DNA from 4 places in the Streptomyces sp. HUAS MS02 genome. Region 2 is predicted to be linked to each of the others. Evidence: riboswitches for the same ligand, from Rfam matches in the RefSeq annotation. Region 2 holds a riboswitch; each other region holds the start of a gene.

Region 1 (2,191 bases), 6.0 Mb from region 2:
AGTTCGTGTCTTCCGTGTCCGCGTTCGTGTCCGGGCCCTGAGGCGTCCTCGATGACGGTGCGGGCGCGGGGGGACGTGCGGGCGTGGTCGGAGTCGAGCCGTAGCGGTCGGAGACACGGCCCACCAGCTTCGGGAGGACGGCCCACAGGCTCAGGCACACGAGGAGGGTGCCGGCCCCGGCGGCGATCCCGGCAGTCCGGCCGAGCGTCACGTCCACGACGAGCAGGACGGATCCGGTGAAGGCCGGCATCAGCACGATCAGGCCCGCGGTGGCCAGCCTCGACGAGACCTGGACGATGACGGGCTTGGCGTTCTGCTGGAAGAGCGAGCGGTGCAGGGCGGCCGGGGCGGTGAAGAGCGTCGCCGCGAGGACCGAGAGCAGCAGGGTGATGACGTACGTGGCGCGCTGGACGGAGTCCAGGTCCGGAAAGCGCGGGGTGAAGGCCAGCGTCAGCAGGAAGGCGAAGAGGATCTGCACCCCGGTCTGGGTGACGCGCAGTTCCTGCAGCAGTTCGGAGAAATTGCGGTCGGCGCGTTCGAGTGGGGTCTCGTTGCGTGCGGGGCGGGTGCGTTCGTCGGCCATGGTCGAACGGGTATCCAAAACCGCCGGTCGCACGCCCGTGGGGGCGGCGGAGCTCCCCGCCGCCCCCACGTGGGTCAGCGGACCCGGCCGTACCAGACGTTCTTCGTCCAGAGCTTCTGCAGCCGGACGACGTCACCCGTCTTCGGCGAGTGCCAGATCTTTCCCTTCCCCGCGTAGATACCGACGTGATAGACGTTCGAGCCCGAGTGGAAGAAGACGAGGTCTCCGAGCTTGCGGCTGCTCGCGGAGATGTGCTTCGTCTTGTTGTACTGCTGCTGAGCAGTACGGGGCAGCTTCTTGCCCGCCTTCTTGAACGAGTAGAGCGTCAGCCCTGAGCAGTCGAACCTGCTCGGGCCCGTGGCGCCGTACTTGTAAGGGGAGCCCTTCTTGGAAGCCGCGACCTTGAGTGCCTTCGACGCCACCGTGGCGGCCTCGGCGTCGGCTGCGACGCCCGGGACCACGATGCTGCCGCTGACAGCGGCGATGGTCAGAGCCGAGGCCGTGCCGGCCCGGGTCAACAGCGACGGGACACGATTCAGCGCAGTCATGCGCAACCCTTCGTCAGCCGCCTGTGAAGGATGACCTGTCGGATTCGGGCTGGCGAAGTTGCCCGGCCGCTGACGCGGCTTCACCCCAAGGGCTGCTCGGCGCGGTCATGGCTTGACCGTTCCGGCGACCCGTCGTGCTTGGGTCCTCCACTCCTGCCGATGCACTTCTGTCGACCGGTCATCCGGGCGGCGGCAGGACTCGGCGTCCACCCGGATCGCCCCGCCGCTGCGGCGGGGGCTTGTCGTCAGGAAGGGATCTTGACGCACTGAAGTCCGAAAATCCCAACGGAACCGTGGATTTGTGGTCTTACTCACCACTCGCCCGTTCGGGTGGACAGACCCTTTTCGGCTGTTGTGTCCAGGCGGTCGAGGAGGTCCGCACCAGCACCGGAATGGTGCATTCCGGCCCGGTACCAGGCGTGTTGCGCAACTTGACAGGTCCTCACGACGTATGGGCCGATGGGTCGATCGCAGTAGGCCGTCCGGACGGCGCGAAACCTGGACCGGACGCTCCGTCAGTAGTACGGCGAGCGCCCCGGGATCGGTTCAGACGCTCTGGTGCTCTGTCCACATTGGTTCGCCGGGTTGGTGGGCGGGGCGGACGGATGTGCGGTATGTCCGATCCGAGTGCTGGGGTGCGGTGGCTGAGCCTGTCCGCGTGCGCAGGTTGACCGACCAGGAGGGGCAGAAGCTGCAGCAGATCGTGTGCCGGGGCAGCAGCAGTTCGGTGCGCTTCCGACACGCGATGATGCAACTGACGTCCGCCGGCGGGAACCGGTTCCCGGTGATCGCCCAGCTGGTGCAGGCCGACGAGGACACCGTGCGCGATGCGATCCATCGGTTCAACGAGATCGGCCTGGCCTGCCTGGACCCTCGGTGGGCGGGAGGCCGTCCCCTCCTGCTGCACCGCACCCACGGAGTCCGGTACTTCCACGGCTGCTATTCGGTCGGCGACGACACGCTCTGGGGCATCAACCGCCGGAAGAAGGGTGCCGCGAACACTGGCAGCGCTCAGGTCGATCCGGGCCGCCCGACCGGACGGCGCCCCATCCACGTCTTC
Region 2 (2,191 bases):
TCACCTCCCGCCTGGACCGCGTCCTGCGCGAGGAGAAGGGCTACACCTACGGCGTGCGGGCGTTCGGCCAGGTCCTGCGGGCCGCGCCCGACGGTTCGGGCATCGCGATGCTCGCCATCAGTGGCTCCGTCGACACCCCCAACACCGGTCCTGCGCTCGACGACCTGTGGACGGTGCTGCGCACCCTCGCCGCCGAGGGCCTGACCGACGCCGAGCGTGACGTCGCCGTGCAGAACCTCGTCGGGGTGGCCCCCCTCAAGTTCGAGACGGCCGCGGCCGTGGCGAGCACGCTGGCCGACCAGGTCGAGCAGTACCTGCCGGACGACTACCAGTCGACGCTGTACCGCCAACTCGCCGCCACCGGCACCGTGGAGGCCACCGCGGCGGCCGTGAGCGCCTTCCCGGTGGACCGTCTGGTGACCGTCCTCGTCGGGGACGCCGCGCAGATCGAGGAGCCCGTCAGGGCCCTCGGAATCGGCGAAGTCACCGTCGTTCCGGCCGAGTAGGAGCCGGCCTGACGGACGCGTGTCAGTGGGGCCCTGGTGACGGAAGAGTCACCAGGGCCCCTGTTTGTCCGTATTGATGGCGGAGGTTGTGTGTCTGCCCTGTGGCGTAGTTAACAAATCCTGTGATCCGTTTGTTATTTCGAAGACGGCCCACTTAGCGTCGGTCCGGCTGTTCGTCAGAAGTTCGCCGCAGCCGCGGCACCGGACAGTCATCGCCGAGTCCCCGCATGGCGCGAGCCAGGGGAGCCGGGGACCCATCACGTCCCTGGGGTGAATCGGGTGCCCTTCGCGGAGCGACGCGAAACGAGGGGTAGCCGTAGGAGACCTTCCTGCTCCGAACCCGTCAGCTAACCCGGTAGGCGAGAAGGAAGGAAAGGACCAGCCACTTCATGGCGTTCACCCGCGCCCCCGGGAAGCACCGCCGTCCCAGCCGTGTGCAGCGCACGACCACGCGAAACGTGGGCGTGGCCGCTCTCACCACCACCGGCGTCTTCGGCACCCTGGCCGGCCCCGCGCTCGCCGCGGAGGAGCCCGCCGTCGAGCAGACCGGCCTGAACCAGATCATCACCCTCGGCGACACGGTCGCCGACCAGGTCGACGCGCAGGCCGCCGCCCAGGAGCAGGCCGCCGAGGTGGCCGCCGTCAAGAAGAAGGCGCAGGAGGAGGCCAGGAAGGCCGCCGCCGAGAAGGCCGAGCAGGAGCGTGCCGCCGCCAAGGAGCGCGAGGAGATCAAGGCCCGTGCCGCCCGCGCGGCCGAGCGTGAGCGCCTCAACGCCTACGTCGCGCCCATCAGCGGCTCCTACATCTCCACCGGCTACAAGACCGGCGGTGCCGTCTGGTCCTCCGGCAGCCACACCGGTGTCGACTTCCACGCCGCGTCCGGTACGCCCGTCCTCGCGGTCGGCTCCGGCACCGTCGTCGAGGCGGGCTGGGGCGGTGCCTACGGCAACAACATCGTCATCAAGATGAACGACGGCACCTACACCCAGTACGGCCACCTGTCGTCCATCGGCGTCTCCGTCGGCCAGACGGTCACCCCCGGCCAGCAGATAGGCCTCTCCGGGGCGACCGGCAACGTCACCGGGGCGCATCTGCACTTCGAGGCCCGGACGACGGCCGAGTACGGCTCGGACATGGACCCCGCCGCGTACCTGCGTTCGCACGGCGTGAACGTCTGACGCGTCCCCGACGCTTCCCTGGAGGCCCCGGCTCATCGAGCCGGGGCTTTCCTCGTTCATGCATACCCGCTGTGTGACGTAGCTCCTGTCCAAAAAATATCCTTGGATTCCGGTCCGCCATCGGAAATTCCCGCTCGCTGCAATAGAGTCGCTGGAACACACGTCAATCATCGACGTTTCACGGGGATTAAGGCGGAGGTCGGTCATGCGTATTCCGGCGCACTCGGTATGCACGGCGATCCGTGATGACATCGTCGCGGGTGTCTACGAGCGCGGCAGCCGGCTCACCGAGGAACTGCTCGCCCGCCGGTACGGCGTCAGCCGGGTGCCCGTGCGCGAGGCCCTGCGCACGCTGGAGGCCGAGGGGTTCGTGGTGACCCGCCGGCACGCGGGCGCGTGCGTCGCCGAGCCGACCGAGCAGGAGGCGGCCGACCTGCTGGAGATGCGCATGCTGCTGGAGCCCCTGGGGGCCGCCCGCGCCGCACAGCGCCGTACGGAGGCGCACCT
Region 3 (2,191 bases), 3.5 Mb from region 2:
ATGGCGTTGGCGCCGAGGGAGGCCTTGTTGTCGGTGGCGTCCAGGTCGAACATCGCCTGGTCGATGAGGCGCTGCTCGGTGGCGTCGTAGCCGACGAGCTCCGGGCCGATCTGCTCGATCACGGCGAGGACGGCCTTCTCGACACCCTTGCCGAGGTAGCGGTTGGGGTCGCCGTCACGGAGCTCGATGGCTTCGAAGGCACCGGTGGAGGCGCCGGACGGGACGGCGGCACGACCGGTGCTGCCGTCGTCGAGGCCGACCTCGACCTCGACGGTGGGGTTGCCTCGCGAGTCGAGGATTTCCCGGGCTACGACGACGTCGATGGACGGCACGAGCATCTCCTTCATGGGATGTGACGCGGAAGTGCGGGGCCCGCGGGCCTTGCGACTAGAGCCTAACCGCCCCGGGCGCGTCGGCAGCCGACCGACCGTCCCGTGGACAGACAGACCGTACCCATTGTTTCAGTCCGGAACAAAGGGGGGTGGGCCAGAAAGTGAACGGGAAGGGTCCCGCGGGGCGGGCCTGGAGGTGCACGGGCATGAAAAACCCCGCCCCGGTGCGTACGGGGGAATGCGCACCGGGGCGGGGAGCTCGTGGGGACGGGGGACGGCCTCACGAGGTCTTCACTATGGAGGACACGGATGTGAGCGGGCTGTGGTTCAGCCGGGAAGCGGCCCGAATTTCTCGGCCCGGCCGAACCAGCCCCGCCTGCCCGGCCATGGGGGCGGCCGTGGGGGACGGCAGGCGTGTGGTAGTCGTCGTCCTCGCCCGGGGTCAGCTCAGGTGGAGCTGCTGGCCCGGGTAGATGAAGTCGGCGTCGTCGATGATGTCCTTGTTCAGCTCGAAGAGCTTCTCCCAGCCACCCTTGACGTTCTTCTTCTCGGCGATGCCGCTGAGGGTGTCGCCGCTGACGACCTTGTACTCGCCGTCGCCCTTCTTGACCTTCTTGCCGGTCGGGGTCTCGACGGTGGCGCGCTCGGAGGAACGGGAGGCGCGGGTCTCCTCGCCGCTCTTCTCGGTGCTCTTCTGCGAGGTGCCGGAGTTCGAGGAGGAGGCGGCGGCGCCGTCGTACGAGGCGCTGGACAGGCCCTTGCCGCAGACCGGCCAGGCGCCCTTGCCCTGGCCCGCGAGGACCTTCTCGGCGATGGCGATCTGCTGGGCCTTGGTCGCCTGGTCGGCGGTGGAGGCGTACTGCGTGCCGCCGTAGCCGGCCCAGGTGGAGGCCGCGAACTGCAGGCCGCCGTAGTAGCCGTTGCCGGTGTTGATGGACCAGTTGCCGCCGGACTCGCACTGGGCGACGGCGTCCCACTCGGAGGCGGTGGCGGCGGAGGCGCTGCCGGCGGCCATCAGCGGGGCGGCGACGGCGGCGGCGCCGGTGACACCGGCGACGGCGATGGCGCGAACAGCCTTGGACGGGCGACGGTGCTTGCCCTTGCTGGAAAACAGCATGGAGAGATCCCCTCACCGACGCCTGCGAGGTGAGCTGTCGGGTTCGGGCCGGTTGAGTTGCCCGGCCGCGTCCGCTCGCCTCTCGGCTCACATGGCGCGGCTTCACCCCGAGCCGGTTCCGGACGTACGCCCCCGAAGGGCCGCAACCACCGGACCCGGCACTTACCTTGGGTCCCCCGCTCCTGCCTACGGCGCTTGACGCGACGACTGTTCCTTGCGGCCGTTGGCAGGATTCGGCGTACCGACCGCAGGGGCCCGCTGTGGCGAGCGGTCACGACCGTAAACAGGTGATTGCCCGAATTTCAAAGACGATCAGGGGGTCTGTGATTCATCTCCCATGGAGATCAAAACGGGCATTCAGGGGCGAATGGTGACCCGAACTCTCGCTACTTTTCGCCCGTTTCGGCACCGACTTCGAGGGTCTGACCGGGAAGGATGAGGTCCGGGTCGGTTCCGACCGTGGTCTCGTTCTCGGCGTACAGCTCGCGCCACCCGCCGGTCAGGTCCAGCGAGTTGGCGATCCGCGTCAGGCTGTCGCCCGCACGGACGGTGTACGCGCCGTCCGTGGCCGCCTGCGCCGCGTCGCCGCCACGGGAGGCGTGACGGCCGGAGGGGGTGGGGTCGGCGGCGCGGGAGCCCTCGGTCGCGTCCACACCGGCCTCCGCGTCGACGGCGGCGCTCTCGTCGGCGCTGGCGCCGCGGTGGCGACCGGTACCGGCATCACTCTCACCGGCCGAAGACT
Region 4 (2,191 bases), 2.8 Mb from region 2:
CGAAGCGGTGGCCCAGCGGCTGGAACGGGCGCTGGCCCGGGAGGGGACGCGGCGGGAGGCCGCGCGGAGGGACGAGGCGGTGGAGTACGAGGGGTTCGTGACGGCCGTGCTCGCGGAGTTCCCGCACGGCGCGGGCCGCGCCCGGATCGTCAACCGGGGCCACCCCTCGCCCCTGCTGCTGCACGCCGACGGCACGATGTGCACCCTGGACGCCCCGCGGCCCGCGCTGCCGCTCGGCATGGACGACCTGGGCGCCTGGCCGGACCGCGCGGAGGAGACCGGGTTCCCGCCCGGGGCCACGCTGCTCTTCTACACCGACGGCCTGTCCGAGGCGCGCGACGCGCACGGTGTCTTCTACGACCCGGCCGCGCGCCTCTCGGGCCGTGTCTTCACCGCACCGGGCGCCCTGCTGACGACGCTCGCGGAGGAGGTGCGCCGGCACACGGGCGACCGCACCACGGACGACATGGCCCTCCTGGCGATCCGCCGCCCGTGAAATCTGGTCGTCCGATGTTCGTGAGGTGTGGTCGTCCGACGTCCGTAGGTGTGGTCGTCCGGCGTTCGCGGGGTGGAGATGTCACCGAGCGTGGCCGCTCCACCGTTCTCCGTATAACAACTGACGTCACGTCAGAGCAACTGTTACTCGCGAGTCAAGGTCAACTCGCCCGTTTTCGGCCCCTCATGACCCGTAAAGTCCTGCGCGAAGAGCGGAACGATCATTCGGAACAGCTTGGAATGGAGTACTCGCGTCTATTAACGTTCGATAACGCAGCGCGGTCGTCCCAGCCGTCACAAGAGACGGCTCCGTGCTCACGCGCCGAATCCCGCAAGGGAACCGGGGAACCACCAACCCTGGGGTGAATCGCACGGAAACCGCCGTGGCAGTACGCACGACCGGTTTACGCGCGTAGGAGACCTTCCTGCTCCGAACCCGTCAGCTAACCCGGTAGGCGAGAAGGAAGGAAGGAGTACGCCCACGTGGCGTCGAACCGGTCCGCGACCGAAGCCCCGTTCGTGCCGGCCCAACGTGACGGCGAGAGCCAGACGTTCGGCTACGGCAGCTACAACAGTGACAACGAGGGCCCCTGGCAGGAGTGGAATCCCAGTGAGGATTCGCTTCGTCCCGTTCGCGGTCGGCACCGCGTCGCCAAGAAGACCGGCGTACTCGCCCGTAACGGTCTGGCCCGCAGCTCCACGGTCCTCGGCGTCGGTGTCATAGCCGCCGTCAGCGGTGCCGGGATGGCGAGCGCGCAATCCGGCAAGGCCCCCGTCTCCATATCGATGCCCGACATGCCGAACGTCGGCTCGGTCTTCGAGGACGAGGCCGACGAGCCGGAGCCCCAGGGTTCCACCTCCCCCCTCAGCAACGCGGGGCTGATCGCCGCCGACACCGAGCAGGGCACCGCGGACGCCGGTGAGGCGCTGCGCGCCCGCATCATGGCGCAGGCCGAGTCCCAGCAGGACGCCTTCGACAAGGCCGCCGCCGAGGCCGCGCAGACCGCCGCCGCGGAGCAGGCCGCCGAGCAGGCCGCCAAGGAGAAGAAGGAAGCCGAGGCCAAGGAGGCCGCCGCCAAGAAGAAGGCGGAGGAGGAGGCCGCGGCGAAGAAGGAAGCCGAGCGTCTCGCCGCCCTGGCCAAGCAGTTCACGCTGCCCACCTCCTCGTACACCCTCACCTCCAGCTTCGGTCAGGCCGGCCCGTACTGGTCCTCCGGCTACCACACCGGCCTCGACTTCGCGGCCCCCACCGGCACCCTGATCAAGGCCGTAGGCAGCGGCACCATCACGCAGGCCGGCTACGAGGGCTCCTACGGCTACAAGACCGTCCTCACCCTCGATGACGGCACCGAGATCTGGTACGCCCACCAGTCCTCCATCGGCGTGAGCGTCGGCCAGAAGGTCGCCACCGGCGACGTCATCGGCCGCGTCGGCGCCACCGGCAACGTCACGGGCGCCCACCTCCACATGGAGGTCCACCCCGGCGGCTCCACCACCGGCATCGACCCGGCGGCCTGGCTCCGCAGCAAGGGCCTCAACCCGTAACGGCCGACAGCACCAACCCCGGACAGCGACGCCGCGTGGGCCCATGTGCCCACGCGGCGTTCGTCGATGGGGAAACGATGGGGAAGTCGGTGAGGAATGTGGGCGTCCGGTCCGGTCGTTGAGTAGGACATGACTTCTCTTCGCAAGCTGG

The links. A riboswitch is a leader RNA that binds a small molecule or an ion and turns the genes downstream of it on or off. The one in region 2 is predicted to bind cyclic di-AMP.
Region 1: it holds a riboswitch for cyclic di-AMP, as region 2 does, so the genes downstream of both, ACZ9QC_RS36335 (C40 family peptidase) here and ACZ9QC_RS10185 (M23 family metallopeptidase) in region 2, are expected to answer to the same signal.
Region 3: it holds a riboswitch for cyclic di-AMP, as region 2 does, so the genes downstream of both, ACZ9QC_RS25370 (transglycosylase family protein) here and ACZ9QC_RS10185 (M23 family metallopeptidase) in region 2, are expected to answer to the same signal.
Region 4: it holds a riboswitch for cyclic di-AMP, as region 2 does, so the genes downstream of both, ACZ9QC_RS22260 (M23 family metallopeptidase) here and ACZ9QC_RS10185 (M23 family metallopeptidase) in region 2, are expected to answer to the same signal.

The regions. Positions count from the first base shown of each region.
Region 1 is NZ_CM146747.1:8,404,550-8,406,740, forward strand. Features, by position in the region: gene ACZ9QC_RS36330 (DUF6328 family protein) at 1-583, opposite strand, end outside; gene ACZ9QC_RS36335 (C40 family peptidase) at 658-1,131, opposite strand; cyclic di-AMP (ydaO/yuaA leader) riboswitch at 1,135-1,305, opposite strand; partial or broken gene ACZ9QC_RS36340 (helix-turn-helix domain-containing protein) at 1,772-2,191, shown strand, end outside.
Region 2 is NZ_CM146747.1:2,387,289-2,389,479, reverse strand. Features, by position in the region: gene ACZ9QC_RS10190 (M16 family metallopeptidase) at 1-506, shown strand, start outside; cyclic di-AMP (ydaO/yuaA leader) riboswitch at 710-882, shown strand; gene ACZ9QC_RS10185 (M23 family metallopeptidase) at 896-1,684, shown strand; gene ACZ9QC_RS10180 (GntR family transcriptional regulator) at 1,890-2,191, shown strand, end outside.
Region 3 is NZ_CM146747.1:5,879,591-5,881,781, reverse strand. Features, by position in the region: gene eno (phosphopyruvate hydratase) at 1-332, opposite strand, end outside; gene ACZ9QC_RS25370 (transglycosylase family protein) at 775-1,449, opposite strand; cyclic di-AMP (ydaO/yuaA leader) riboswitch at 1,454-1,653, opposite strand; gene ACZ9QC_RS25365 (transglycosylase family protein) at 1,836-2,191, opposite strand, start outside.
Region 4 is NZ_CM146747.1:5,181,190-5,183,380, forward strand. Features, by position in the region: gene ACZ9QC_RS22255 (PP2C family protein-serine/threonine phosphatase) at 1-496, shown strand, start outside; cyclic di-AMP (ydaO/yuaA leader) riboswitch at 806-968, shown strand; gene ACZ9QC_RS22260 (M23 family metallopeptidase) at 979-2,040, shown strand; gene ACZ9QC_RS22265 (aldo/keto reductase) at 2,170-2,191, shown strand, end outside.